DNA from 3 places in the Pallidibacillus thermolactis genome. Region 3 is predicted to be linked to each of the others. Evidence: riboswitches for the same ligand, from Rfam matches in the RefSeq annotation. Region 3 holds a riboswitch; each other region holds the start of a gene.
What was found. Region 3 has a riboswitch for S-adenosylmethionine ahead of ssuE (NADPH-dependent FMN reductase). Riboswitches for the same ligand answer to the same signal wherever they lie in the genome.
Positions count from the first base shown of each region.

Region 1 (10,423 bases), on a different contig from region 3:
ATAACATCTTGACATTGATGCTTTAAAAAGCCACAAACTTTGAAGGGAAGTTTTTCTATGAATCCATTTCCATATTCAGTGGATAATAAGCGATACCATACGTGGAATTATCATCTTCGAAATCACTTTGGTGAAAAAGTATTTAAAGTTCCGTTAGATGGAGGTTTTGACTGTCCAAACCGAGATGGTACAGTTGCTTATGGAGGTTGTACCTTTTGTAGCGCAGCCGGATCAGGAGATTTTGCTGGTGACCGAGCAAAACCAATTGATTTACAATTTCAAGAAATAAAAAATAAAATGCATCAAAAATGGAAAAACGGGAGATATATTGCCTACTTTCAAGCCTTTACAAACACGCATGCTCCGGTTAAAGTATTGCGTGAAAAATATAAAGTTGCCCTCGCACAGGAAGGTGTTGTCGGATTATCGATTGCAACTAGACCAGATTGTCTTCCCGATGATGTTGTTGAATATTTGGCAGAATTAAATGAACGAACCTATTTATGGGTTGAATTAGGATTGCAAACCGTTCATGAAAATACTGCAAAATTAATAAACCGAGCCCACGATCTTGAATGCTACATAAAAGGGGTTGAAAAGCTTCGTAAACATAATATTCGCATTTGTAGCCATATTATTAACGGCTTACCACAGGAAGATTATGACATGATGATGGAAACAGCAAGAACAGTCGCAAAATTAGACGTACAAGGGATTAAAATTCATCTTCTCCATTTATTGAAAGGCACTCCTATGGTCAAACAATATGAAAAAGGGATGTTAAAATTTCTATCCTTTGAAGAATATGTTAATCTCATATGTGACCAGTTAGAAATTCTTCCACCTGAAATGATCGTCCATCGAATTACTGGAGATGGTCCGGCGAATCTAATGATCGGACCGATGTGGAGCATAAATAAATGGAGTGTGTTAAATGCTATTGATAAAGAATTGGAACAACGTGGCAGCTTTCAAGGAAAATTTTATAGTGACAAAGCTGAAAAGGAAGCGATTAACAAATGAAACTTGAGCGAATACTTCCTTATTCACATACTTTAATGGAAAAAGCTGCCTCAAATGGTGATATTGTTGTCGATGGAACAGTTGGCAATGGGAATGATACAGTATTTTTAGCTAAGCTAGTCGGTCCAACTGGTAAAGTTTATGGTTTCGATATTCAAAAGGAAGCGATTGAAAGAACAAAAAAACGGCTGCAAGAAGAACAACTAACTGATAATGTAGAACTTTTTCAAGCAGGTCATGAAAATATAAAAAAGTATATTCCGAAACATTTCCATGGTCACGTAAAAGGGGCTATTTTTAATCTTGGTTATCTACCAAAAGGGGACCATCGTGTCATAACAAAACCAGAAACAACCATTCAAGCGCTTGAACAATTATTAGATATAATGGCTGTAGAAGGGATAATCGTTTTCGTCGTGTATCATGGTCACCCTGGTGGCGATGTTGAAAAAGAAGCATTGGTCGATTATGTAAAAAATATCGATCAACAAAAAGCCCATGTTCTTTGTTATCAGTTTTTAAACCAGAGAAATAATCCTCCGTTTATTATTGCTGTTGAAAAACGAAGATAATTTTCGACAATAAAAAAGTTCGCCATCAACCTATATAGGCGAACTTTATATATATATATTAGCAATTATTCTCAGTAACTTCTTTAAAATCTATTTCAAAACCTAGATCCCTTAACATTAAAAAGTCTGTTGATTCTTCTTGTCCATCTGTCGTTAAATAATCACCAACAAAAATGGAGTTTGCTGGATACAAACCAAGCGGTTGTAAAGTTCGTAAATTTACTTCACGTCCACCGGATATTCGGATTTCCTTTGTTGGATTTACAAAGCGCATGAGAGCAAGCACCTTTAAACAATATCTTGGATTTAATTCATTTGTTCCTTCTAATGGCGTACCTGAAATTGCATGTAAGAAATTTACCGGAATCGAATCTGCGTCTAGTGCCTTTAAACTAAAAGCCATATCTACTACATCTTCTTTTGTTTCCTTCATCCCGACAATAACTCCAGAGCAGGGTGAAATACCAGCATGTTTTACATGTTTAAACGTATGTAGCCGATCGTCAAATGTATGAGAAGTCGTTATAGCAGAATGATGTTTTTCCGACGTGTTAATATTATGATTATAACGATCAACACCCGCTTCTTTTAGTTTCAAAGCTTGTTCTGAGTTAAGGATACCTAAACAAGCACAAACGGTTAAATTAAAACGTTTTTTAATCTCCTGTACAGCCGCTGTCACCGTATCAAGCTCACGTTGGCTTGGTCCTCTACCACTTGCTACAATACAATATGTACCAACTTGCATTTCATAGGCTTTTTTAGCCCCTTCCACAATACTTGCTTTATCCAACATTGTATATTTCTCAATCCGAGCATTAGAAATACTCGATTGAGCACAATAACTACAATTTTCAGGACAAATTCCCGATTTCACATTCTTTATTTTATTCAATTTCACTTTATTACCATAATAATGATGACGAATTATATAAGCAGCATGAAGTAATTCAAGTAATTCCTCATCTGGTGACTTCAAAATACGAAAGGCTTCTTCTTTCGATAATTGTTTTCCACTTAAAACTTCATAGGCTAATTCTTTCCAATTTCCCATTCCATTTTCCCCTTTAACAACAGAACTAATTTTTGAAGCAAAAGTTATTTATGCCCCTGTACGTAAATGTTGAAATTGACCCTTTGTTAAAACAGATACGTGCATACGATGTGCAATAATACCAGCAACAAACGCTAAAATAATATCCTTAGGCAGCGGTGCTATCATCCATAGCCAAGCCATTCCGTAAGAAAATCCTTCCGGAGCTTGCGCCCAATTTAAATAGGCAAAATACATCCAGTTTGTTCCAACTACATAGTTGATGGCAGTACCTACTAACGCTGCAATAATATAAGGTGTAACTGTCTTTTTATTTTTGACTATTTTTCCACAAACAAAGGCTGCGAGTATAAAGGAAAGAATAAATCCGAATGTTGGGAAAAATAGAGCAGCAATACCACCTCTAAATTGTGCAAACAGAGGAAGTCCTATGAGTCCACCAATCATATAAACAGTTGTTGCCATCACCCCAAGTCTTGATCCAAGTATTAATCCTGCTAAAATTGCAAAAAAGGTTTGCAACGTAATGGGAACACCACCTACGATTAAAAACGGTGCAATAGTGGTAATATTAGCACCAATTGCAATCAAAACAACGAATAAACTAATTAGGGTTATTTCAATTGTTTTTAATTTTCCCTTCATATAACGGCACCTCCAAAATATTATTAACAATCTAAAAATAATAGACAACCGACCTTTTTGTCAACCTTTTAAATATAAAGTTGACATTTAGAGTTAAAAAATAGCCGTTTTGAAATTATAAACGGCTAGTAATGGTATACAACCTATACTTTAGTCTGTTTTCGTTGATAAATTTTTGCATTCATGTAAAAAAATTGACTAATCCAGCCACCATGTTTTCGGATTTTTTTTGCCAACAGTTCCGTTTCTTGTGATTGGATTTTTCTGTCAGATAAATATAGTCCTAATAAACCTCGATTAATCATTTGATGAAATTTTCGATCAGGGAGTAAACGTGCATGTTTATCCGCTTCATCTATAAATAATTGGAATCGATTCAATAATTCTTCATGACTTTCATAATAAGAACAAAAATTTAAATCTCCTCCTAATTTATCTTCTTCTTGATCAATGAAATAATCCAATAAAATATGTAAACCTTGAATATAAGGAAAATATCCATTACGAACGGTCTGAGCCTGCTTACGAGTAAAATTTTCCTGACATGCATAAGAGACAAGACAAAAAATTCCTAACGTAGAACCCGAACAAGCAGCAAACTCAAACCAATTTATATCAGGCAAAGAGCTCTTATTGGCTATAAACCAATTTTTTAACCGAGGCAATCGATCTTCTTCTTTTACATGTTTATGTACTTGTAAATCACAATAATATTGACATAAATCGATTAAATGCTTGCGAATGATAGGATAGCCTTTTACATTCTTCAAAACCGTTTGGCATGTTTTCACTAATTCTTGTAAGTAACCACCGTCATCTTGTTCTTCCCGATAACGATAGTAATTTTTGCACCCATTTTCAATTGTAACACTATCAAACATAGCCTGATGAAGTGTACGGAAGTCAAGAGGACTAAGGGATGTCGAACGATCGCAAAGGTTATCTAAATAATCACTAATCGTTTGATAAGCAACAATAAATGAAATGGCCTCTTTATATTTTTCTTTTGCTAATAAGCCGAGTATCGCTCCACCTTCACAATGAAATCGTTTATTTTTTTGGCTATTTAATGCTTGTTTTCTCAATTCCCGATTCGGAATTGCCTCCGCTTTTCTATTCCAGCGTTTTAATTCTTCATCAACGATTGGGAATATTTTTTTATAACATTGTTTCATCAAAGATAATGGGTTTTTTGGAATTGACAATATCTTCGCCTCACTCATGTATTTTTTTTAATACTTATTCAATTTATAATCACTATTTGTCTGTTTAAGTGAAAAAAGCATTAACACCACAAAATATTTATATTTATTGTAAAATAGTTTTGTTATAAACGAAAGGAAAGGGAGTTTGGGAATGTTTAAAATTTATCCATATAAAGGGGTATATCCGAAAATAGCACAATCAGTATTTTTAGGTGACTTTGTCACGATTACTGGAGATGTAGAGATCGGGGAATATTCAAGTATTTTTTTTAATACGGTTATACGCGGGGATGTTGCGCCAACAAAAATTGGCAACAACACAAATATTCAAGATTTATGTATGCTCCATCAAAGTCCAAATAACCCGCTCATAATAGAAGATAATGTAACCGTTGGACATCAAGTAACTCTACATAGCTGTATTATTAAAAAAAATGCACTTATTGGAATGGGATCGATTATACTTGACCGTGCTGAAATTGGAGAGCATGCCTTTATAGGGGCTGGAAGTCTAGTCCCCCAAGGTAAAAAAATTCCACCACATACTTTGGCCTTCGGACGACCAGCAAAAGTAATTCGCGAATTGACAGATGAAGATTATAAAGAAATGGATCGGATTTATCGTGAATATCGGGAAAAAGGCCAGTATTATAAATCTTTACAAAGTAAGTAGTAAAAGTGGGGTTGCATTGTATGTGATACTTTCGAATACTTTCTATGTATAACGCAATTTATAATAGTTTTCCAATAAATATTCATTAAATTAAAGAAATTCTCTCCTCCTAATACCACTCCAATTAAATTAGAATATTTGAAAGACATTAATAAGGCTATCCAGTTCAATAACGACATGCTGGATAGCCTTATGAGCATTCTATTTTATTTATTTTATATTTTTAGTATGATTATATATAGAAACCTATTTTTCACTACTGCATAAATCATTTTGATTTTATGCAGTTTTTTTGTTTATATATGTCATGTTTCCACTATCGTAATAGTGTTTAATCGTTAAAAAATTAATCTAAACCTTGTAACTGAGGACCGAATAACTCAAAACGAATATTCTCTTCAGAAATTCCCATTGCTTTAAGATTTTCGACCATTGCTTTCATAAATGGTTGTGGTCCACATAAATAAACAATTCCGTCTTTATTCACTACCTTTTCTAAAAACTCGCGATCGATGAGTCCTAAGTGATCAACTTCAGTCGTTTCATTAACTTTTTCATCTAACACTGTATAAAGGTTCGCATTCTCTGCTTTCGTTACCAATTCTTTCAGATCTTCGTGAAATGCACGGACATTTTCATTTCTTGCCGCTTGAATAAAAGTAATTTTCCGTTTACTACCTTTGTTTACTAATGTTTCAAACATACTGAGCAATGGTGTAATACCAACACCTGCTGCTATAAATGTCACTGGCTCTTCTTCTGCAGTATTTAATACAAAATCGCCAGCCGGTGCACTTACATCTAATCGATCACCTTCATTTACATAATCATGTAAGTAATTTGAAACAATACCAACAGGTTCTTTGTCTGCCTCACGTTTTACAGAGATTCTGAAATAATCTTTTCCAGGAGCTTCTGATATACTGTAATGGCGATTATGAACAAATTTTTCACCTGGAATAACCACTTTTACAGTAATGTATTGTCCTGGTTGGAAGTCTGGAACTGGTGTACCATCTAGAGCTCGTAAGTAGAAAGAAGTAATTTCATCACTTTCTTTTACTTTCTTAATAACTGTAAATGGTTTAAAGTCTGCCCAACCACCTCGTTTAAGCGCAGCTTCTTCATACATTTTCGCTTCTATTTGGATAAATACGTTAGCAATTTCTCCATAAGCTTCTTCCCATGCTTTTAAGATTTCATCAGTTGCAGCATCGCCTAAAACTTCTTTTATCGCATATAACAAGTTTTCGCCAACAATTGGATAATGTTCTGGACGTATACTTAATGCTCTGTGTTTATGCGCTATCGTTTTTACAGGACCAATAATCGCTTCAAGATTATCGATATTTTCTGCAGCAGCAATAATCGAATTTGCTAAAGCCGTTGGTTGAGAACCGACTTTTTGGTTTACATGGTTAAAATAGTTCAATAGTTCAGGATTTTCCCCCAACATTTTTTTGTAGAAGACCTTCGTTATTTTAGTACCATACTCCTTTACAACAGGTGCCGTTGATTTCACAATCTCAATTGTTTTCTCTGATAACATTTCGTCCTCTCCTTTTAAAACATATATTTTAAATACATCTTAAATGTATCTAAATCGCTTTCAAAAAGCAATATTTCAAATACATCTTTAAAAAAACGTTCACAATTAGAAGAAAATATCCATACGTTTTTATTATGTTATAATAGAAACAAAATTAACTTTTGGTGATGTCCATGCGAATGACTTTATATACCGATTACTCTTTACGAACCTTAATTTATCTTGCTGCAATGGATCAGAACAGACTTTGTAATATACAAGAAATTGCAGATGCTTACAATATTTCAAAAAATCACTTAATGAAAGTCATCCATAATCTCGGAAAACTTGGATACATTGAAACGATTCGAGGGAGAAATGGAGGATTCAAACTAGCAAAGAAACCAGATAAAATTAATATTGGTGAGTTAGTTCGTCAAACAGAAGATGGATTTTATTTGGTTGACTGTATGGACCCCAATCATCCCAATCCATGTATATTGACAAATTATTGTGGATTAACTCGAGTCTTTCGGGAAGCTTTAAACGCTTATTTCCAAGTATTAGATCAATTTACACTCGCTGATATTGTGCGAACTCCCCATCTTTACAAGAGAATTTTACAACAAGAATAAATATATTTTCTAACTTATATGTTTACCCCTTCTTATCATAAGTTTCTCTACATAAGGACCATTCCAAACAAAAGTCCGTCTTTAGAAAACATTTTGATTTAGAAAATGTCATACTAAACCACATGTTTATAAAGACGGACTTTTATTATATTCTATCTGTCACCTTATGAACATACCATTTTACAAAATAGATTAATCTACTTGAGCTTCTTCCCTTAAAATTTTTGCCTTATGCGTTTGCTCCCAAGGAAGATTTAAATCAGTACGACCAAAATGACCGTAAGCAGCTGTCTGTTTATAAATGGGACGACGTAAATCTAACATTTTAATTATTCCTGCTGGGCGTAAATCAAAATGTTTCCGAACAAGCCTTACTAGAACATCTTCACTGACTTTGCCTGTACCAAAAGTATCAATAGCAATCGAAACTGGTTGAGCAACACCGATGGCATATGCGAGTTGTACTTCACATTTTTCTGCAAGACCTGCTGCTACAATATTTTTTGCAACATAACGTGCTGCGTATGCGGCAGAACGGTCTACTTTTGTAGGATCTTTTCCAGAAAAGGCGCCACCTCCATGACGAGCATAACCACCATATGTGTCAACAATAATTTTTCGACCTGTTAATCCCGCATCTCCTTGTGGACCACCAATTACAAATCGTCCCGTTGGATTAATAAAATATTTCGTTTGATCATCAATTAAATCACTAGGAACAATAGGGTGAATGACATGCTCTTTGATATCCTTTTGAATTTGTTCCAATGTAGTCTCAGGATCGTGCTGAGTAGATAGGACAATTGTATCAATTCTCACAGGCTTTCCGTTTTCATCATACTCCACTGTTACTTGTGTTTTTCCATCAGGACGTAAGTATGGTAAAATTCCATCTTTTCTTACAACGGATAAGCGCCGAGATAATTTATGAGCCAATGATATTGGTAATGGCATTAACTCTTCTGTTTCATTACATGCAAAACCAAACATTAATCCTTGGTCTCCGGCACCAATTGCTTCAATTTCATCATCTGTCATTGTACCTTCTCTAGCTTCAAGTGCCTCATCAACACCCATAGCAATATCCGGTGATTGTTCATCAATCGATGTTAATACACCACATGTATCTGCATCAAAGCCAAATTTTGCACGGGTATAACCTATCTCACGAATAGTATCACGAACAATTTTTGGTATATCAACATACGAATTTGTTGTAATTTCTCCAGATACTAAGACTAAACCCGTAGTTACTGATGTTTCAGCAGCTACTCGAGCATTTGGATCTTTACTTAGTATTTCGTCTAAAATCGCATCGGAAATTTGATCACATATTTTGTCCGGATGTCCTTCTGTTACAGATTCAGAAGTAAATAAACGTCTATTAGCCATTTTTATCCTCCTTAATGTACACAACAAAGATAATAACCATTAACTTCATCATTATTATGAAATAAATCAAAATTCCAATTCCTAAGATGGAAAGGAATAAATAAAATTATAATACTTCTGATTCATATGAATTAATTCATTCACGAACGTTTTACATATACATACACTATATGGTATTTTCAACGCATATGTAACAAGAAATGAAGGCTAAAAAAATAAAACCTTTCCCCGCTAGAGGAAAGGTATATTTGCGTTCCTTTCACTCTTATCGATCAAGGTATTCCTTGCATCGGTTAGCACCTTGCACAAATGCAGGTTGCTGGGCTTCTTCGGGCCTGTCCCTCCACCAACTCTGGATAAGAGTATCCATTCAAATGTAAATCTTACATTAAAAGAACCCTAAGTGTCAATCATTTTAATCAAATAATAACTATAAATTTTTATTTTGTAAAAAGAGTATATTAATAAGAAATCGTTAATATTTTTTACGAAATTCTTTCAACTTTTTTTGATTATTAGTATAGACTAATAAAATAAATATGTTATACTAATTAAACAAAGGGTAAATAGAAATCATAAAGGGGAAGGTTTTTTTAAATGAATACAATTTACAATGTCAAAAGTTTAGAAGGATTACTTAGTGGAACCAATGTTGTTACACAATTATCCGTTCCAAAATTGGTTGAAAAGGTAATTAGCAGAAATGAAGGGGTACTTACAACTTCAGGAGCTGTAAGTGTTAAAACCGGAAAATACACTGGTCGATCACCGAAAGACAAATACTTTGTTCAAGAAGAATCAGTCTGCAATAAGATTGATTGGGGCAGTATTAATCAACCAATTTCGGAAGAAAAATTCTCACGTTTATATGCAAAAGTTTTAGATTATTTAAAAGTAAAAGATGAAATCTTTGTTTTTAAAGGATTTGCTGGTGCAGACGAAAATTATCGCCTTCCTATTCAAGTGATTACAGAATATGCTTGGCATAATTTATTTGCTCATCAATTATTTATCCGTCCAACTGAAGAAGAGTTAAAAAAACATGAAGCTCAATTTTCAGTTGTCTTTGCACCAAACTTCAAAGCAGATCCATTAGTTGACGGTACTCGTTCTGAAACATTCATTATCGTTTCATTTGAACATAAAGTTGTATTAATTGGCGGTACTGAATATGCTGGCGAAATGAAAAAATCCATCTTTACTGTCATGAATTATTTACTACCAGAACAAGATATTCTATCTATGCATTGTTCTGCAAACGTTGGAAAAGATGGTGATGTCGCACTATTTTTCGGGCTTTCTGGCACCGGAAAAACAACCCTATCCACCGATGATGACCGCAAATTAATCGGTGATGATGAACATGGTTGGTCCCTTGATGGCGTATTTAATATTGAAGGCGGTTGCTATGCAAAGTGTATCAATCTTTCTGAAGAAAAAGAACCGCAAATCTATAACGCTATTCAGTTTGGATCAGTCCTAGAAAATGTAGTCGTTGATCAAAACGGAAAAGCTGACTTTGATGATGGAAGTTTAACAGAAAATACAAGAGCGGCATATCCATTACATGCCATTAAAAATATTATCACACCAAGCAAAGCTGGTCACCCAAAAACCATTATCTTTTTAACAGCCGATGCATTTGGGGTATTACCACCAATTTCAAAATTAACGAAAGAGCAAGCAATGTATCATT
Region 1 is NZ_JAOUSE010000028.1:25,445-35,867, reverse strand. It holds gene OEV82_RS09955 (TIGR01212 family radical SAM protein) at 58-1,023, shown strand; gene OEV82_RS09950 (tRNA (mnm(5)s(2)U34)-methyltransferase) at 1,020-1,595, shown strand; gene bioB (biotin synthase BioB) at 1,654-2,649, opposite strand; gene OEV82_RS09940 (biotin transporter BioY) at 2,698-3,294, opposite strand; gene OEV82_RS09935 (tetraprenyl-beta-curcumene synthase family protein) at 3,438-4,499, opposite strand; gene OEV82_RS09930 (gamma carbonic anhydrase) at 4,651-5,172, shown strand; gene hmpA (NO-inducible flavohemoprotein) at 5,519-6,721, opposite strand; gene OEV82_RS09920 (RrF2 family transcriptional regulator) at 6,895-7,335, shown strand; gene metK (methionine adenosyltransferase) at 7,528-8,727, opposite strand; SAM riboswitch class I at 8,990-9,090, opposite strand; gene pckA (phosphoenolpyruvate carboxykinase (ATP)) at 9,325-10,423, shown strand, end outside.
Region 1: it holds a riboswitch for S-adenosylmethionine, as region 3 does, so the genes downstream of both, metK (methionine adenosyltransferase) here and ssuE (NADPH-dependent FMN reductase) in region 3, are expected to answer to the same signal.

Region 2 (10,423 bases), on a different contig from region 3:
TTCTTTTTTCGCCATAAAATGGATTTGTTTCGGCAAAAGTGCTACACCTAACCCAACAATATCAACCCAACTAATATGATTACAAGCAATAATAAAGCCGGAATCTTTTGGAAGTTTGTCCAAGTTATGTACTTCAACACGATTAAAGATCTTTAATATAAATTTTGCTATATTTCCTAAAAAAGAATACACTCGATGTCTTCCTTTCTATATGATTATTAAACGCTAAACATATAATATATGATTAATAATCAAATTGTCTATAACCTTATACAACATTCGTTCCCTCTTTTTGTTTATACATATTGCTATAAATACCATTTTTCTTTAATAACGATTCATGATTTCCTCGTTCAATTATTTCACCGTCATGAATAACTAAAATTTGATCAGCATTTTGGATTGTGTTTAACCGGTGGGCAATAACAAATGTGGTTCGGTTTTTCATTAAACATTGTAATGCTTCTTGAATTTGAATTTCAGTAACGGTATCAATATTACTTGTTGCTTCATCTAAGATTAAGATGGTCGGATTTCGTAAAATAGCACGAGCTATAGATATTAATTGTTTCTGGCCTTGACTAATTCCAGCACCGTCTTCCGTCAGTTTTGTATCATAGCCATTTGGCAATTTCATAATAAATGAGTGGGCATTTGCTTTTTTCGCAGCGGCTTCCACTTCCTCATCCGAAGCATCTAATTGGCCAAATCGGATATTTTCCCGAATGGTATCTTCAAAAAGGAAGACTTCTTGTAGTACAAATCCGTAAAAGGAACGGAGACTTTCTCTTGTTATTTTTTGAATATTTATCCCATCGATGTATATCGCACCTTCATGTGGTTCATAAAGCCGCATTAACAAATTGATAATTGTAGATTTTCCTGCTCCTGTAGGACCAACCAAAGCAACCGTTTGTCCAGTTTTAACAGAAAAACTTATATTTTTAATGGTATTTTCTTCCCGTCCATAAGAAAACGATACATTTTGAAATTCTACGTTTCCATTGAGATGTTCAATTCGTTCTGCTTTAAGCTCATCAATTTCTTCTTTGTCTTCGTCTAAAATCTGGTACACTCGTTCTGCACCGGCTACAGCAGATAATAATTGATTGTATTGGTTTGCTAAATCATGAAGCGGTCTTGTGAATTGTCTAGCATATTCCGTAAACGTCACAATTAAACCTACGGTTACGGAATCGTTTAAAGCAAGTAATCCACCTAAAAACACAATTAGCGAAAAACTTAAGTTATTTAACATATTCATTAATTTCGGAATAAAACCAGAAATCGACTGAGCCCAAAAACCCGCTTTTTTTAACTCATTACTTTTTTTAAAAAATTCATCTAAAACAAATTGTTCTTGGGAATAACTTTTAATTATTTTCTGACTTGAAATGGTTTCTTCAATAAAACCGTTTAACTGACCTAAATGTTTTTGTTGCTCTTTAAAATATTTACTCGTTCGTTTCGTAATCCACTTCATACCTATATATAATAACGGAACAATTGTCAATGTAATCATGGTTAATAGCGGACTTAACCAAACCATAAAAATAATGGTACCCGATAAAGTTAACACACTAGAAAAAATTTGAATAACAGAACTATTTAATGTAGAACTTACATTATCCATATCATTTGTGAGCCGGCTCATAATTTCTCCATGTTGTCTATTATCAAAAAAGGAAACCGGTAATTGTTGTAGATGTGAAAATAGTCGCGTTCTCATAGAATAAACGGTTTCTTGCGCAATTCCGATCATCGAATAATTTTGTAAAAAGCTCGTGAACGAATAGAAAAAATACACAGTAATTAAACCAGTTAACAATGGAACAAAACCAGATAAGGTTTGATGATAAATAAACTGGTCAATCGCATATCCGATTAAATATGGACCTAAAATTCCAAGCATTGTACTTAACAATATAAGAAATAAAACGAAAAAAAGGAGGCCACGATGACTTAATAATTCTTTCCAAAGTCTACCAACAGTTTTAAATTTGCTCTTCGTTAATTTTAAATCTTCTGGATTGATGTTACGTGGATGTCTTCTAGCCATTACTTAAAGACCTCCTTTCCTAATTGGGATGTATATATTTTTTGATAAAGTTTACTGTTCTTTAATAATTGTTCATGGGTACCTTGTGCGATAACTTCACCATCATCAAGTAGTAAAATAAAGTCCAACTGTTTCGCGGTAGAAATTTTTTGAGTAATTATCAGTATTGTACATTTACATTTATTTAAAGCTAAAATAAGTTCACGTTCAGTTTGCATATCTAGAGCACTTGTACTATCATCTAAAAGTAATATTTTCGGTTTTCGGACTAATGCCCGAGCGATCGTTAAGCGTTGCTTTTGACCACCTGATAAGTTGACGCCCTTCTGTCCGATTACTGTATCGTATTGTTTTGGAAATTGTAGGATTGAGCTATGAATTTGAGCATCTTTTGCTGCTTCAACTATTTCATCCATCGTTGCATCCTGTTTACCCCAAGCAATATTTTCTTTAATGGTACCAGAAAATAAGTGGGGTTCTTGAGGAACATAACCAATTTGGTTACGAAGATGAATGGCATTATAAACTTTTATATTTTTACCATCAATTAATAACTGTCCACTATTGGGTTCAAAGAGTTTTGGTATTAGTTGGAATAAGGAGGTTTTTCCTGAACCTGTAGAACCCATAATCGCGACTTTTTGGCCTGGTTCAACGGTAAAGTTTATACTTTTTAAAATCCAATCTTTATTATGATTCTCATCATAGCTGAAATAGACATCCTTAAATTGGATCTTTCCTTTTATCGGTTGTTTTACACTTTGTGGTCCACTTTTCTCTTCTTCCATCATTAAAATTTCATTCATTCGGTCATTTGATGCTTTCGCTCTCGCAAATGCCATGATAATCCATGAAAGGTTGGACAACGATCCAGTAATTCTCGTCGCATAGTTAACAATGGCAACAACTTCTCCCGCACCAGCTCCACCGATTTGTAACTGCACATTTCCATACCATAAAATAACTACAATACTTACGTTCATAATAAACAATAGTATTGGGGTGTTTAACTCTATCATTCGCATTGTTTTCATCGTCTGTATTTTTAACTGGTGATTGGCAGCAATAAATCGAGTTACTTCTGATTCTTTTCGATAAAAGGCTTTAATAATTCGCATTGCTTTTAAATTTTCACGAATGATCCGATTCACTTGGTCCAGTCGTTTTTGCACTGATCGGAAATTCTTAATTCCGAGTTTCATCATATAGAATAAGAAAAATATAATAACTGGAATGGTGAAGATAAATACTAATGCAATTTTCCAATTCACTAAAAATGCCATTATCGTTCCTAATAAAACTAATAATGGTGCTCGAAGTGCAATTCGCATAATGATAAATGTTGTATGTTGAATTTGTGTTACATCATTGGTTAAACGAGTAATTAAGTTAGCGGTTGGATACAAAACTAAACGATGAAAAGAGAGATTTTGGATCTTTGAATACATATTATTCCGAATATCAAAACCGAAATTTTGACTAACAAATGCAGCAAAAAAAGAATTGGTAATTCCTGCAACAAAAGCAATTAAAGTGATGATTAATAACCAAATTCCCCACTCAATAACAACATCTATTTCATGAACCAATACACCTTCATCAATGATCTTCGCCATCAAAATGGGGGCTGTTAGTTCTACTGCTAATTCAATAAGCATTAACATCCATGCAATAATCATTAATTTTATATAAGGGCGGATGAACGAAATGACTTTTTTTGGCATGGAATATCCTCCAACATCTTGATTGATATTTAGAACTTCGAAATATATCATATCATAACAAAAATGAAGGTAAATTTTAAAGATTGTTGCACTGAAATATAAGGAAAAAAGAGGAGCAAAAAGCCCCTCCCTCCTTATATAAATAGTCTTTTTAATCGATTATACAATTTGCAATTGTTGCTCATTAATTTTTATTTGGTCTATTCGTTCATCACCAATCAACTCATACACAAAGATATTAGCGTTATTAAAATATTGTTTAATCACTTGTTCGCGAGCTGAGATGAGAAAAATTGCATAATTATCAATATTGAATTTCTTTTTATATTGGATGTGAATATTCCACTGATTTGCATTAAGTTTACTAAAAATAATCCAATTTTTTTCATTATTAGAGTTAACATTTTTTTCACTGTTTAGTGTTTGAATCAACGAAACGTCCTTTCGTTTTTTTATCTTATCCTTTGTATGATAAATCTGTAACAAATCTTCAATCATTGCACTTGCCGTCGCAAATTTCCCTGCGCCGGGACCTGTAAAGGTTAGACCACTAATTAATGAACCTTTTACAAAGATTGTATTATCAACACCATCAATTGAATAAAACGGATGGTTAACGTCTATTAAAACAGGTTTTACCCAAAATTGTGGCTGTTCGTTCGGATAATTGGAAAAATAGGCCATATGTCGAAAACGTAATCCTAATTTATCAGCAATAACGATTTGCTCTTTTGTAATTGACGAAATCCCTTTTCGCTCGATTCGATTCCATTCAATATTCGTTCCAGTTACCGTGTGTATTAAGATGTTTAATTTATAAAAGGCGTCAAATCCTTCAATATCACTAGACGGATCAGCCTCAGCATAACCTAATTCTTGCGCTTTTTTTAAGGCTTGATCAAAAGAATTATTTCCCTTTCGCATTTCCGTCAAAATATAATTTGATGTACCATTTAATATACCTTGAATCTCAAAAATTTTATTGGCTTGCAAAAGATTTGTAAGGGCTCCAATAATTGGTACACCACCAGCAACAGTTGCTTCATATTTCACCTTTACATGATGTTTTTCTGCCAACTTTAATAATTCATGTCCATAGGCAGCAAACATTGCTTTATTTGCCGTAATGACATGACAGCCTTTTTCAATTATCTGTTTCAAATATGAAAAACATGGATCTTTTCCTACAATCGCTTCAAAGACAATTTCTAAATCAGGTATTGCTAAAATATCCTCAATTTTATTCGTAACAAGTACTCCCGCATCAATTTGTCTATCTTTCAATGGGTCTTTAATTAAAATAGCTACTATTTCGATCGATGTTCCTAGAACATTTTTAATATACTCTCGATGGGAACGAATTCCCTCATAAATCCCTTGGCCAACAGTTCCAAAACCTAGTATTGCTGCTTTTTTCCCCAATATTCTAACACTCCTTTAGTAAAAAAGCACAAATTCCAGTCATACAATAATGGTCATGACAGAATTTAATGAAAAAAATCCTATCATGACCAAATGTAAGATGATTCAATCTAACCATTAACGATAGTAGTCGCTTTTACAGCGTTTTTAATTGCTTGGTCAAGATCTTCTATTATATCATCGACGTTTTCAATACCAACGGATAACCGAATCAATTCTTCCGGAGTACCAGTGAGTTTCAGTTCTTCATCACTTAATTGAGAATGGGTCGTTGAAGCAGGATGTATAATTAATGATTTTGCATCTCCTACATTTGCAACATGTGAGAATAATTTAACGTTATTGACAACTTGTCTGCCTACTTCTCTCCCACCTTTAACACCGAATACAACAATGGAACCAGCTCCCTTTGGTAAATATTTTTTCGCTAAATCGTAATAAGGATGATCTTCATGACCTGGATAGTTTACCCATGCAACATTCGGATTTTCTTTTAAATAAGTTGCTACTTTTAAAGCATTTTCACTATGTCTCTCATAACGTAAATGTAGTGTTTCAAGACCTTGTAAAAAGTAGAATGCATTTTGTGGGGATAAACATGCACCTGTATCACGTAATAATTGAACGCGTAATTTTAACGCGAAGGCAGCTTCACCTAATTCTGCATATTTCAGGCCATGGTAACCTGGATCTGGTTCATTAAATCCGGTAAATTTAGGATTACTCCAATCGAAGTTTCCAGCATCAACAACAACACCACCGATAGAATTACCGTGACCACCGATTAATTTTGTAGCGGAATGAACAACAACGTTTGCTCCCCACTTGATTGGCTTAGCACTATATGGAGCAAAAGTATTATCGATAATTAATGGTACACCGACTTCGTTTGCTATTTTAGCAACGGCTTCTACATCAAACACCTGTAAACTTGGGTTGCCAATAATTTCTCCAAAGAAAGCTTTTGTTTTATTTGTAACAGCTCTCCGGAAATTTTCTGGATCTTCTGCATCTACGAATTTTACTGTAACACCAAATTTTTTAATTGTATTCGCAAATAAGTTATATGTTCCACCGTAAAGGTTAGACGCTGCAATTACTTCATCGCCCACTTCAGCAACATTTAAAATTGCATAAGTAATGGCTGCTGAACCAGATGCAGTAGCTACAGCAGCTATACCGCCTTCAAGTTCGGAAACACGCTTTTCAAAAGCATCAACGGTTGGATTCATTATACGTGAATAAATATTTCCCGTTTCTTTTAGTGAAAATAAATCCGCAGCATGATCGGCATCTTTAAAAACATAAGAAGTGGTTTGATAAATCGGTACAGTACGTGAACCTGTCGTTGGGTCTACCTCTTGTCCTGCATGTAATAATATGGTTTCGTCTTTGTAATTATTTGTCATTTCCAATTCCCCCTCGTTAATTTTAGTACAGTGAGTATTTAATATATTAGAGAGTTGAAGAGGAATGTATAAAATAAAAAACCTCTTCAATAAGAAGAGGTCGAATATTCGCTTCCTCCTCTTATCTCTCAGATCAACTCAGATCTGTAGGATTTGGCACCTTTTCAAACATTGTTTGAAGGTTGCCGGGTTTCATAGGGCCTAATCCCTCCACCACTCTTGATAAGAGTAAATACTCACTTATTAAATTTTTGTTATTTAGAGTATAAGGAAAATTTTTCTATACGTCAACACTTTTTTAATTTTTTATTTAAATGTATTTTTAACTATTTTTAAATAATGGACTATTCATCTACATATGGATCCTTTTCATTACCTGGCAAGTCACCGAAAATCGTCATTGTACCTTCTTCATCTAATAATTCTTCATATTTTTCATGTTGCTTTGTTGGATATATGTTTATTGGTTTTCCATAAAGATCGACTGCACTAAAATTTTCATAATCTTCTACATACCCAAGATTTTCGTTAGGTTCAATATTTACATCATTGTAATGTTCGATTTGTTCCAAATAATCTTGGGGTGAATCACTTGTTCCCCAAGACGCCACTTCCTGCCATGAATCTTCAGCATCGAAAGTAATTCCTTCATCCCTTGACACATCAAAATTAAATTTACCATAAGGCGTCATTAATACATCTTCTTCAACAGGACGGTCTTTTGACGTGACTTTGTCCGGAGAATGTTCTTTACAGTATATCGTAGTAGGAATTGCCTCTAAACGTTCATATGGGATGTCTTTCCCACATATTACACATTTGCCATATGTTCCTTTTTCAATGGCCAGTAATGCATTGTGAATACTTTTCAAATATTCCCCTTCATGTTCATTCAAGGCAACATCCTTTTGTCTTTCAAATAATTCCGAAGCTTCGTCTGCAGGATGGTTATCATAACTTGATAATTCTCCAACCGACTCATGTGCATGTCCTTTATTTAAATCGAATTGATTATTCTCTTTCAGCCTTTTTTCAATATCATTTTTTTCTTGTGTTAGGATTTGTTTTAAGTGATGAATTTGTTGTTTCGTTAACATATACTTAACGCTCCTTTTATAGCTTTATAACAATAGTATTCGGCAAAAATAGTGAAAACATAATTGTCAAAATGAGACATCGTTCACAACCAAATAATAGAAGAAAGACAAAAATAACCATTTACTGATTTTACTCCCTTGTATACCTTTACTTATTACACAAACAATACTAGAGAAGAAATTATTTTCTTCGACTATAGAGAAAGAGGTGTATGTTTATATGGCCATGCGAAGACAATTAATGAAACAAATGAATATCAATAAAATGATGAATATGATGCCTCGCAGAAGAAGAAGACGAAATACAATGTTGTTATCATTACTTGGTCTTGGTATAGCAGGTGGGGCAACGGCAGCTTATACGATGAGGAAAGGAAAAGGAAATGAAAAAGTTAAACATTTATTTCGTAACCTGACCAGTAAAGCTGATAATATTGATATAAATAACATATTGAAACCGACACTTAGTAAATAAATGGTCCTACTAAGAAATAACGAAGGCATGTAGAGTTTTCATCTACATGCCTTATATATATTATTTAATTCACATTCATGTACCGTTTTCTGGATGATTATTTTTATCCAATCTTGCATTAGTTTCATTTTTTCCAGTTTCGTTTGTTTCTCCCACCATATTTGTTTGATTATCTTCAACCGATACATAATTATATCCTGATTGGAAATCATGCCCTCTTAAATAATAGGAAGGATCATTTGTAACATTCGGAGATTGGCCCACTTTTTCGTTTGTCACTGATTTTGAATTAGTTGGCTCGGAAAATTCCATTCCTAGCTCTGTTTGATACTGATCGTTTTTCGATTGCGATTGACTTTTTTTCTTAGTATTACTCTTTGTCTTTTTTGAAATATAATTGTCTTCACCAAATTCAGTATCAGCTTCAGTTTGGTACCAGTGTATATTGGCTCGACTACTTGTTTGTGCATTATAATTTGAAGAAAATTCTTCACCAAATTCTGTAGAGAAATCATTGTTCTCTTTACTTTTGCTCATGCTTTTTTCATTAAGCTTGGGCTTTGTCTCCTGGGCAAATTCAGTAGTATATCTTGTATTCTCTTCACGATTTTTATTATTTTCTGTATTGATTTTAGGATTCGTTTCTTCTGCAAATTCCGTTTGATAACTTGGCCGTAAAAGATCCAAATCATCTTTTTTATTTTGATCATGAATCACTGTCTTAGTTAAATAACGATGGTAAAACGCTTCACCTATTGCAATAATTAATGCTGTAATAAAACTCGCTACGCCTAATCTAATTGGTTGTTCTATTATCATCGCTCCAACTAGCCAAGTTCCTAAATAAGCTAGCCCAAAATCTGCAATAGTCGCAGCAGTGTTTCCGAATTGAGGTAAAATAACCATATCACCAATTAAATATGCAGCTATTGTTAAAATAAGACTAATGGTTAATATATCTCCGAAATCAACCCCATATAAAAATCCAAGAGTTACAAGTAATACTACTGTGATCATGACAAACTTTATCAATAACGCACGAGTATGTTTCATATTTATCCTCCTTTACGCATTTACTAAATGCATTTATTAGAATGGATTTTTTCCTATTTTTTTATTCTTATGCCTATATTCATTTCTGCTCCTTGCATGTTTTTTCTTGCATAATTTTAGTTTCATGTTAAAATTTACAAATAAACTTTTAACACGCTATAATCGGAGTTGATATCTATGTCAGATTTAGAAAAAGCCACTTTTGCCGGTGGATGTTTTTGGTGTATGGTAAAACCATTTGACCAATGGGAAGGTGTAGAAAGTGTCATTAGTGGTTATTCAGGAGGAAATATTGAAAACCCAACCTATGAACAGGTTAAATCAGGTACTACAGGACATTACGAAGTTGTTCAAATTACTTATGATCCAACTAAACTTTCTTATGAAACCATTTTAAATATTTATTGGCAACAAATTGATCCAACTGATCCTGATGGGCAATTCCATGACCGAGGAAGTCAATACCGAACAGCGATTTTTTACCATACAGAGGAACAACGCATATTGGCAGAGAAATCGAAAAGTGAATTAGAAAAAAGTGGTAAATTCAATAGACCGATTGTGACTAAAATTTTACCAGCTCAGCCGTTTTACCCAGCCGAAGAATATCATCAAGATTTTTATAAAAAAGCCCCTGAAAAATATTTAGAAGATCGGAAAAAATCTGGACGGGATGAATTTATTTCTAAGCATTGGGAGTCTGTATGAGCAATCCATTTTTTGGCAACCTATTATGGTTGCTTTTTTTAATTTCCTTCTTTAGAATTCTTTTTGAATTAGTGCTATACTTTTAAACGAATATGATAAGTATGTAACAAACATTTATGTATAAGAGAAAGAGGGTTTTTTCGTGCTATTTTTACTATATTTACTAATATTTATATCATTTAACGACTTATTTGCACAGTTACCAATTGTAAGTATATATGCTGAAAACTTAGGGGCAGACCCTAACACTGGAATTATCGGATTTATCGTGGGCATTTATTCCTTTTCGAATTTATTGAGTAATTTCTTTTCTGGTCTTTTAGTTGATAAGAATGGTCCGAAAAAGATATTAATTGCTGGTTTTTTAATTAATGGGATCATTCTATTTTTATATACTATTATCCAAACACCTGAACAATTGTTATGGGTCCGATTCTTAAATGGATTAAGTGCTGGTATTATCACACCTGCCGCTT
Region 2 is NZ_JAOUSE010000063.1:4,788-15,210, reverse strand. It holds gene OEV82_RS14410 (lysophospholipid acyltransferase family protein) at 1-192, opposite strand, end outside; gene OEV82_RS14405 (ABC transporter ATP-binding protein) at 269-2,059, opposite strand; gene OEV82_RS14400 (ABC transporter ATP-binding protein) at 2,059-3,783, opposite strand; gene OEV82_RS14395 (homoserine dehydrogenase) at 3,943-5,205, opposite strand; gene OEV82_RS14390 (O-acetylhomoserine aminocarboxypropyltransferase/cysteine synthase family protein) at 5,316-6,614, opposite strand; SAM riboswitch class I at 6,733-6,843, opposite strand; gene OEV82_RS14385 (TraR/DksA C4-type zinc finger protein) at 6,959-7,711, opposite strand; gene OEV82_RS14380 (hypothetical protein) at 7,932-8,186, shown strand; gene OEV82_RS14375 (YndM family protein) at 8,262-9,239, opposite strand; gene msrA (peptide-methionine (S)-S-oxide reductase MsrA) at 9,417-9,947, shown strand; gene OEV82_RS14365 (MFS transporter) at 10,090-10,423, shown strand, end outside.
Region 2: it holds a riboswitch for S-adenosylmethionine, as region 3 does, so the genes downstream of both, OEV82_RS14390 (O-acetylhomoserine aminocarboxypropyltransferase/cysteine synthase family protein) here and ssuE (NADPH-dependent FMN reductase) in region 3, are expected to answer to the same signal.

Region 3 (10,423 bases):
CCCAAACATATACGGAATTACCGATAAATTGCTTACCTATAGAAGTTACAATTCCAATGGCATTACCAGCACTAGCCGATGGTGTTGAGGTTGAATTTTTGACCTTAGTGTCTTTTTTTGTTTCCTTCTTTGTAGAAGATTTTGATGGTGTTGAATTAATTGATTGTGATTGTGCCGTTTGTGACTGTGCTTGTGTATCTTGTGTTTCTTCTTGTCTTATTTGTGATTCTACTTGTCTTGTTTGGGTTTGTGTTTGTGTTTCTGCTTGTCTTGCTTGTAATTCAGCTTGTCTTCTTGCACGTTCTTCTTCAATTCTTCTTCTTTCAGCTTCTTCTGCCTCTTTCTTTTGTTGGATTAAGTCTTCTTCCGTATTTAGTAGTTGTTTCTTAAGTGCTTCTGCCTGCGCTTTTTGTTCAGAAATTGTTGCTTGGATTCCTTCTAGTTCTAACTTTTTATCTTTTAAACTCATTAATTTTTCTTCAGATTCTTTTTCCTTTTTAGCAAGCAGTTTAGCATCTCTTTTCTGTTCTTCAACTAAATTTTGATCGGCCTCAATAATTTTTGAAACTGCATTTGTTCTGCTTACTAATTCTGTAAAATTAGTAGAACCGAGAATGATATCCAAGTAAGCTTTATTCCCACCATTTTGTTGCATAAGTCGGAGGCGTTCTTTTATTAATTCTTTGCGCTCTTCCATCTTCTTTTGAAGATGCTTTTTGTCAGCATTTAACTGGTCGATTACATCTTGCGTTAACTTTATATCTTTTTCCGTTTTTGCAATTATTTTTTCATTTTCTTTAATTGCATTTTCAATTTTGGCGATTTGCTCTTCCACTTTAGCTTGCTTATTGCGATTTTCATCTATTTTTTGTTGAATCTCCGCAGGCCTTTCTGCAAAAGTCGGTGTTGCAGTATATAAACCTGTTCCTAAAAGAATCGTAGCACTTAGAACAGCAATTGACTTTTTCATTTAAGATCTCACCTTTTTCCCTATCTTTTGACATTTCTGACTACTATTCTACAAATCAATTTTGTCGAACGAATTACCATTATGTTACATTTATGTTTCAAATTACCTATTTTTTTTACAGACCTCTTTTATCATAGTTTGGAAAACTTTTCCTGTCAAGTTTCAAAAACTTCATGTAAATAGTAACCAATCCACTTTTTTAATAGATCTCTACAAAACACAAAAAGGGATCTATTCTTTCACAAAGTAAAGTGAATGAATAAATCCCTTTCTCTTTTTAGTGATCTTCCTTTTCCAGAACTTGTTTCATTATTTTTATTTTCCCAAGCGTCTCTGCTTCTCGATGAGCTAACATGATTAACAAATCGCCATGTGTTTCGACTGATCCATTTGGAACCTTAAATTTCACATCCGTTTTCCAAAACAGCTCACTAAACTCATTAATTCTTTGTTGTTGATGAACTAAGTTTTCAACTAATTGATATAAAGTTGGTGGCTTTATTTTCCAATCGGATACGCTAATATCTGCACTAAACAGCTCTGCATAATCTGTCGGTAATATTTGCATATCTCGCGAAACAAATAAAAACTTTTCGAACATGAATAAAGTATTACCTATATGCCAACGAATCGTTTGCTCGAAATATTTCGATTGTTTATCAACAATTTCCTCATCTAATTCTTCTATATATGAAAGAAGTGATGATCTTGCCAAATTAAACTGTTTTAACATTTCCATGCTTCATTCCTCCTACAGTTCTAGTATAGAGGAATCAAAGAAGAATGAAAAGTATAGCGATTTAAAGGGCTGGTTTATTATTAAGAATAAAAGAGGCGCCCTACCAGCCTCTATCTTAAATCGTAAGCCAAATAAAACCTACACGAAAGCCTCATTGTCTAATTTTGCAAGTTCTTCTCCTAAAAATTTCGCAACTGCTAACATTCCGAATTTGCCACTTCTTGCTTCTGCATCGCTGTTATAGTTCGTATTCGTATTTATATCGTATGTGTAAATATTCCCTTCCTTATCCTTAATAAATTCGATTCCGGCAACTTGAATGTCATTCGCTTTTAATACTTGTTCATATTTTTCGATAATCGGATCATGAAAATCTTCTTGAATTTCAAACATTGGGCGAACCGTAGTTTCTTCCCCGACTGGACAAAACAAATCATCAATTCGACAAGCATCAGCCGGACATAGTTCAAATCCATCGGAAGTATCCACCCGAACCGCATATAAGAATTTTCCATTGACAAACTCACAACGCGTAATAAATTTTTCTGGTGACTCAATATATTGTTGAATAAGAGTTATTCCATCAACTGAATTTTCAAATTGATCACTTTCTACATATGCTTTTAAAGCATCGAACGAATGGAACAATTGAACACCTAAACCTTTACCTGCTCGGTTATGTTTTGTAATAAATTTTTTTCCTTCAAAAGCCTTTGCAGCTTCAATTATTTGTTTTTTACCGACAGCAACCAATGTTTTTGGAGTTTTAATGCCATATTTTTCAAGTTCTAAGTATTGACGCACTTTACTTACTTCTAATTGTAACGCACGACTACCATTGATCACTTTCCTCCCATTATGTTCCAACCAAGCAAGTACAGCATGGGCAAGCTCAGGTGAATAACGATGTCCTCTTGTATGACTTGATGCACTCATGCGGTTGTAAAAGATCCCTTCAGGTGGTGTTTTTGTTAAATCAACCATACCGTCTCCTAAGTGCCAATCTTCATAAGGTAAATTTAATTCTTCCAGTCGTTTAAACAAATGGGCTGTCCATTCATGATTTTCATGTATTACATAAATTTTTGTCATATTCAAATCCCCTTTTATTTTGTTAATGCTCCACGTAGTTCTTCTACCTTTGGCATTACTCGTTTTGCAAATCGTTCCATCTCTTCTAATTGAGGTGAACACTGCAATAAGAGTAAGTTTACACCGGCTTTTTCATATTCTAAAATTCTTTTTGCTATTTGCTCAGGTGTACCGACAAGATTCGGACGCAACCCACGATTCGAAACAGAATAATCTTGAAGTTGTAACTTTTGTTCAAGTTCTGATTTTGTCGTAAAGTCCTTAAAGCCTGCATAACCACTTAGATCTTTTACATTTGTAATACGTTCTAACTCAGCGTATGCTTCATTTTCTGTATCACGACAAATCACATATGCTGCCATTCCAAAGGTTGCCAAAGGTTGTTTTCCAGCCTTTGCTCTTCGCTGTTTCATATCTTCAATTTTTACTTTCACTTCATCAACTGTACCACCATGCATAACATAAGCATCACAATAATTGGAAATGACTTCCTTTCCTTTATCGCTTTCACCACCAGCATACAGTTTTATTGTCGGTTTTTGCACTGGTTTCGGAAACAGATGAGTATTTTCTATTTTGTAATACTTCCCTTGATAAGAAAAAGTTTCTTCGGTCCATAATCCTTTTAAAATTTCAACAAATTCACTTGTTCGTTCATACCGTTCATCGTGGGATGTAAAGTCCCCGCCGTATTGTTTCGCTTCTTCCTCCCACCAACCGGATACGACATTTAATGTAAAACGCCCTTGGCTAATATGATCAATTGTTGCAGCCTGTTTCGCAGTCACAGCTGGATTATGATAAATCGGGCGTACCGCTTGGATAATTTCAATTTTTTCTGTTACAGCTGCTAATGCTGCAGCGAGAGACCATCCTTCTAATGTATCTTTTTTGACTCCTTTTATATCATTTAAATATAATTCAAGAATCAAAGTCGCTTCATAGCCCCAATTTTCTGCAGACTGGATCACTTCCTTTGCATATTCAAATGTTGTTGGCATGTTTTCATCTTCTACGTTTCTTAGCCAACCTCCAAATACTGGTAACCAGAATCCATACCTCACCTGTATCCCTTCTTTCTATCGTATTCAAAAATAAAACTCTTTTCCGATAAGAAAAGAGTTCGATAAACTTCATATCTCTTCTTATCTTTCAAGCGAATCGCTTGATGGATTTAGCACAGTATTCTAAAAAAGAACCTGTTGCTGAGGCTTCACTGGGCCATGTCCCTCCACCTCTCTCGATAAGAATAACACTATTTACTTAATTGTTTGTTATAATAAAATAAATTTTTTGAAATGTCAACAAAATAATCCCAATAATTCCTACTTGACTAATCTGTTTTTTAGTTATACAATAGTTTACAAATTTAATAATTTTCTTATCAAGAGAAGTCGAGGGAACTGGCCTGATGACGCTTCAGCAACCTCTGAATTTCATTCAGAAAGGTGCTAAATCCAGCAAGAAGTTTTTCTTGGGAGATAAGAAATGATTCGAATCGTATTTCAATCATCCTCTTTTCTCTTTAAGAAAAGGGGTTTTTTTATATAATTTACAATCAACTCTTATTTCCCAAAAACAAAAAACTTATTTTAAATAAATGAGGTGAAAGTATTGAGTGACGTCGTCATTATTTCGGGGAGTCCGACTGAAACATCTAGATCTGAGCAAGTATTAAAGTATTTAGGATCATTACTGTTAAAGGAAAATATGTCTGTTACACATTTTTCTGTAAAAGATGTCCCTTCTGAGGACCTCATGACCGCCAATTACCTTAGCCCGGTCATTCAAAACATTGTACAATCTGTTCAACAAGCGAAGGGGCTTATTGTTGGAACACCTGTTTATAAAGGTGCTTACGCCGGTGTATTTAAATCTTTAATCGACTTATTTCCACAAGATGTATTTCAACATAAACCTGTATTACCACTTATGACAGGAGGAAGTTCTAATCATCTTTTAGCATTAGAATATAGCTTAAAACCGTTAATTGCATCGTTAAAAGGGATGAACCTTAAAGGAATCTTTATTCAAGACGATCAAATTGATAAATATAGGGAAAAACCGATCGTTGATGAAGAGATTTTGCAAAGAACAAAAAAGCAACTGTACTATTTTAAAAGTTTAATCGACTTACAAACGGTTCATTTAACCGTTTAAAAGAGACTGAAGACGACAATTTTGGATTCGCGATGAATATCTTGGCATGCAACTATCATGAACATTCGTATCCTTGCTTGCAAAATAAGTACGTTAGACTATTCACAAAGGGAAGAGTTGGTTGGAATATCTTCACCTCAATTAAAAAAGTACAAGATTAATGGAATTAAATGGGAAAATCGTCACAATGAACGATATGAGTTTGCAGAAGAATTTTTGGACGTTTGCTAAAAAATTTTAAAAGGAAGTGAGAGAGAAGACAAAGCCTGTTGATACTTCATGAAATGTCCCTCTTTTTTCAGCATGAAAAAAGGGGGGCAAAATAAGTAACGTCACACGTTATACCAATTTAATTTCATTCATGAAAGGGTGAATCATTTGAGTGATGTTGTCATTATTTCAGGAAATCCAAATGAAATATCGGAAACTGAACAAGTTCTTAAATATTTAGGACTTTTACTAATTGAAGAAGGTTTTTCGGTTAAACATATTTCTGTAAAAGATATTCCCCCAGAAACACTTTTCAACACTGATTCTCAAAATCCGCTTATCCAACAAATGAAACAGTCTATACACAGCTCGCATGGAATTATTATTGGCTCACCTGTTTTACAAGGATCCTTTTCCGGCGTATTAAAAGCCTATATTGACTTATTACCACCTAACATCTTTGAACAAAAACCGGTCCTACCCATTATGACTGGCGAAAGCCTCGATTATCATTTCATATTAGAATATAGTTTTAAACCGCTCTTGGCAAACTTAAAAGGATTATGTATGAAAGGTGCATATATATTAAATAATCATATAGATAAATTTAAAGAGAATCCGATTATCGATCGAGAAACATCTCAAATTATCAAGAAGCAATTATCCCATTTTACAAGTATACTCCCCTCACGTTCTAGTAATGTAATATACATGAACGATGTTAAATTGAAAGGACACGAAACTTTTCTTTCAAAGTCAAGAAAACCAATAAATTAAATTGATGATCGTTCCATCCTTTCTTTCATTCAAAAGGAAAACCAGATTCATCTTTTTGAATCTGGTTCCCCCTATAAATAACCAATTTTGTTGTAATTGCTATATCTATGTGTCACAAACTCTAAAGTGTAAATGTTTATGGAATGGAATAGGAAGATAAATTGAAGGAAAAAATCTTTTAAATAACATTTAAAAGAATGAATCATTATAAATCAATTGATAAAAACTTTAAAGAAGTTGAGAAATGTATGCGAAATCTTAAAATAAAGATATGAATGCTTTGTATAAAGTAGAAGTAGACAGTAAAAAAGAATTCATAAAAATGGAGTGAAGCCCAAACACAGTTAAAAGTAGTTAAAAAAATGGGGCCGTTCAATGTAGCCCCCATTTCTATTTTTCCTTACTTCTCTTGATCTTCTTTTGTTGGTCCCATAATACCCGGTACTTTTAAACCGGCTTGTCGGATAAGAACGGTCATTTGTCCGCGATGATGGGTCTGATGATCCAATAATATGCGCAACACGTCACCTCTTGGCATGAGTCTACCCAAGCTTTCAACTTCTTCAACTAAATGATCGTTTGTAAATTTTCCTTTTACTTCCGCTTCTAGTTGACGTGACGCTGCTTTGTATGCCTCAACAATTTGACTGGCCTTATCTGGAATCGAATTTACATCACCAGAAATCGGTACTTGTAAGCCTACTTGTGAAGCAAAATAGGAAATGCTTGTCACTAAATGCCATCCTAACCAACCAAGAGTATTATGCCCCGGCACAATGGCTTGTCCGAGTTTTTCATCTGTTAGCGATTCCAGTACTTTAATTGTAGCATCTGTAGCACGACTCCAATCATTCAGAAAATCTTGTACTGTTCGGTACATTTGATCACTCCTATTTCATTATTGTTGCATAGTTATAAATCCATGTTATTTCTTCGATATTGTTGTATGCGAAAAAATTAGATGGAACAAGTTAATTCAGATTTTCAATTTTACCTTACTATATTAGACAAATAGTTTCAAAATATATGATCCCTTTATTTTGATTCACTAACGTATTGCTATATAATAATGTCCAGGAGGGAAATGTTCATGACTATAATTACGGAAACAAAATCATACAGAAAACCAGACTACGAAATCGATGAGATGTTTATTAATCGTTGGTCACCAAGATCCTTTTTAGATAAGGAAATTCCTGAAGAAGTGTTACTAACGGTTTTTGAAGCCGCACGTTGGGCACCATCTGCTTACAATGAACAACCATGGCGGTTTATTATTGCTAAAACAAAAGAAGAACGCGAACGATTTTATCCATTTATTAGTGAATTCAATTTATCATGGTGTAAAAAGGCGCCTGTACTTGTGCTAATCCTCTCTAAAACAACAAGAAATGGAGAATTTCTTCAAAGTCATTCTTTTGATGCAGGAGCAGCGTGGGCACATCTTGCTCTACAAGCGAACAAATGCGGTTTAATTACCCATCCTATGACAGGATTTGATTTTGATAGAGCTCGCGAAACGTTAGAAATCCCAGAGGATTATGCCATTGAAGCTTTAGTTGCGATCGGCTATCAAGGTGAAAAAGAAGCACTTTCTGAAAAATTACAAGAGCGGGAACAACCAAATGGTCGTCGTCCAATTAAAGAATCTCTTTTCACTGGAAAATTCGGAAACGAATTAAAGTAAATGAAATAATTGCTGAAAAAGGGTTGGCTAAAACACACCTACAGAAGCAAGAAATTAGATGCGATCTATTTGTGGAAGGATTAAGAAATTTTCTCAATTGAACTTAAAAACATATTGACATTTGATTTTGAGCCAGTTGGGGAAATCCCCCCCTTTTTCCAATCATTATAATCACCTATTCTAAAAAACTTTTAAAAAAAGTAATGCATTTTTTTATAGAATCTGATATATTAATAATACAAAAGTGAAGTCAAAGGGGAGTAGTTTTAACAATAAAGCCGTCATTTCATGGATCGTTTGAATCCATCGGTTTTATTGGCAACGATTCCGTTGTTAACGAGACCTTTGAATTATGATTACACCTCATAATTCAAAGGTCTCTTTTTGTTTGTTTCCTTTCGACTACATATTTTATAAAGGAGGAACTTTATGGATTTATCACTTTTTTTACAATATGGAACTGTTTTATTAGTCCTTGTCGTACTTGAAGGATTATTATCAGCAGACAATGCATTAGTATTAGCTGTATTAGCGAAAGGATTACCGAAGGAATTACAGAAAAAAGCCATTGATATCGGTTTAATGCTCGCATTTGTTTTCCGAATTGGAGCCATCTTTATCATTTCGTATTTATTCAACGTATGGCAAGTTCAAGCCATCGGTGCTGCGTACTTAATGTACATTGCTATCAGACATTTTATTAAAAAGGATCATCATGAAGTAAAACAATTGAAACCAAAAAGCTTTAAAGCTACGGTCGCTCAAATTGCATTAGCAGATATCGCCTTTGCGATTGACTCAATTTTAGCAGCAGTAGCATTAGTGATTGCATTACCTGCAACAACATTTGGTCACATTGGCGGAATGGATGCTGCACAGTTTATCATTATTGTTTTAGGTGCGCTTGCAGGATTAATCGTGATCCGATTTGCTTCGGCATTATTTATTAAATTATTAACCGCTCGACCAAGTTTAGAAACAGCTGCGATGTTAATTGTCGGCTGGGTCGGTGTAAAATTAGCTGTTCATACGTTAGCTCACGATGCACTCCATATCATTCCACATTCATTTGTAGAAGGACCCGTTTGGAACATCATTTTCTGGGTCGTTATGGTTGGAATTGCCGTGATTGGCTGGTTTGTTTCCGGAAAAAAGCAAGGAAATAACGAAACTACACAAGAAAAAGATAAAGAAAAACAAAGTATGTAAGATTGAGGCTGTCCAATGGGCCAAACCATTATCAGAACAACATTGACTGTTTTGCGGTTAGCCCTTGAAAAATTGGACAGCCTTCTATTTGTTTGTCTAACTTTTTATAAGAAATGGTTTCCTAATAGTAAATGATGTAATACATTCATTATGAATTTTTTATGACATTGATCATCAAAACAATTACTCACACTATAATGAAGTTATATCATTTACGAAGTATGGATACAAGCCAATTTATTGTTAAATAACGATGATAAAATTCGCATTTATGCTTATCTTATACGCTTTTCCATCCTTTTCCTACCTCGCAAAAAAGCTTTATTGTTTACACAATTCAAAAAATATAGTTAGATATTGAATAACAACTAGTGATATCACCTCGAAACTATCGAATAGAGAGGAGAATCGAATTGTTATCATTATCAAATGTTTCATTAAAAAAAGACGGTAAATACTTATTGAAAAACATAACCTGGAATTTAAATAAAGGAGAACATTGGAGCATCCTTGGCTTAAATGGTTCAGGAAAAACAACTTTGTTAAAGCTAATTAACGGGTTTTTCTGGCCAACTGAAGGAAACATTCAAGTACTCGGAAAAACATTTGGAAAAACTAGCATTCCAGACTTAAGAAGGGAGATCGGTTGGGTAAGTTCATCGTTACAACGGGAGTTATACAACGATCCGGTCCAATCTATAATTTTAAGTGGTAAGTTTGCATCGATTGGTTTATACAACGAAGTGAACGAACAAGATGTTGAAAAAGCTCGGCAATTAATGGAGTTCATGGACTGCATCCATTTACATGACGCGAAATTTAATACGCTTTCCCAAGGAGAACAGCAACGCGTCCTCATTGCACGCGCATTAATGGCGTCACCAAAACTTTTACTGTTAGATGAGCCGTGTTCCGGACTGGACATTATTCAAAAGGAAAAAGTACTTCATTATATTGAAAAATTAGCAAATAACCCCGGTGGTCCAACACTCATTTATGTAACACACCATTTAGAAGAGATTTTACCTGTGTTTTCACATATCCTTTTAATACGTGGAGGAACCATGTATAACGCTGGTAAAACTGAAGAAATATTAACAGAAGAAATGTTATCCAACTTTCTCCAACACCCTGTTACCTTACATAAAAATCAACAACGGTATTGGATTTCTTTAAAAAAGAAAAATCATTCTTTAATAAGCACTTAAAATAAGATGAAGGAGGCAAAAAAGACCTGTTTGCCTCCAAATTTCTTTTTAATCCATATTACTAGTTTCCATTCTTATCTTTACCAGCTTCTTCTGCTAATTCCTCAAATGACTTAACTTTTCCATGGGGTGGATTGTTTTGAGTTTTTCGTAAACGCCAACGATCCCTTTTTGTTCGTTTTGACCAAGTCATTGATCATGCCCCCTTTTCCTCTATTTTCTGTTTAACCTATATTCCAACCATCTGCCCGACGGCGTTTTGCCTCTTCCTTCTGAATTTCATTTGCTTTTGCACTTCCGATTTCCTTAGCAAATTCTGTATCTTGTATTGCAGAATCAATCCCTTGCTTATTTTTCTGTTGTGCATCATT
Region 3 is NZ_JAOUSE010000008.1:1,098-11,520, forward strand. It holds gene OEV82_RS04555 (C40 family peptidase) at 1-970, opposite strand, end outside; gene OEV82_RS04560 (DinB family protein) at 1,248-1,709, opposite strand; gene OEV82_RS04565 (ATP-grasp domain-containing protein) at 1,848-2,801, opposite strand; gene OEV82_RS04570 (LLM class flavin-dependent oxidoreductase) at 2,816-3,865, opposite strand; SAM riboswitch class I at 3,944-4,051, opposite strand; SAM riboswitch class I at 4,180-4,289, shown strand; gene ssuE (NADPH-dependent FMN reductase) at 4,416-4,961, shown strand; gene OEV82_RS04580 (hypothetical protein) at 5,019-5,192, shown strand; gene OEV82_RS04585 (NAD(P)H-dependent oxidoreductase) at 5,340-5,948, shown strand; gene OEV82_RS04590 (DinB family protein) at 6,349-6,828, opposite strand; gene OEV82_RS04595 (nitroreductase family protein) at 7,039-7,635, shown strand; gene OEV82_RS04600 (TerC family protein) at 8,065-8,844, shown strand; gene OEV82_RS04605 (ABC transporter ATP-binding protein) at 9,258-10,052, shown strand; gene OEV82_RS04610 (DUF6254 family protein) at 10,114-10,245, opposite strand; gene OEV82_RS04615 (hypothetical protein) at 10,277-10,423, opposite strand, start outside.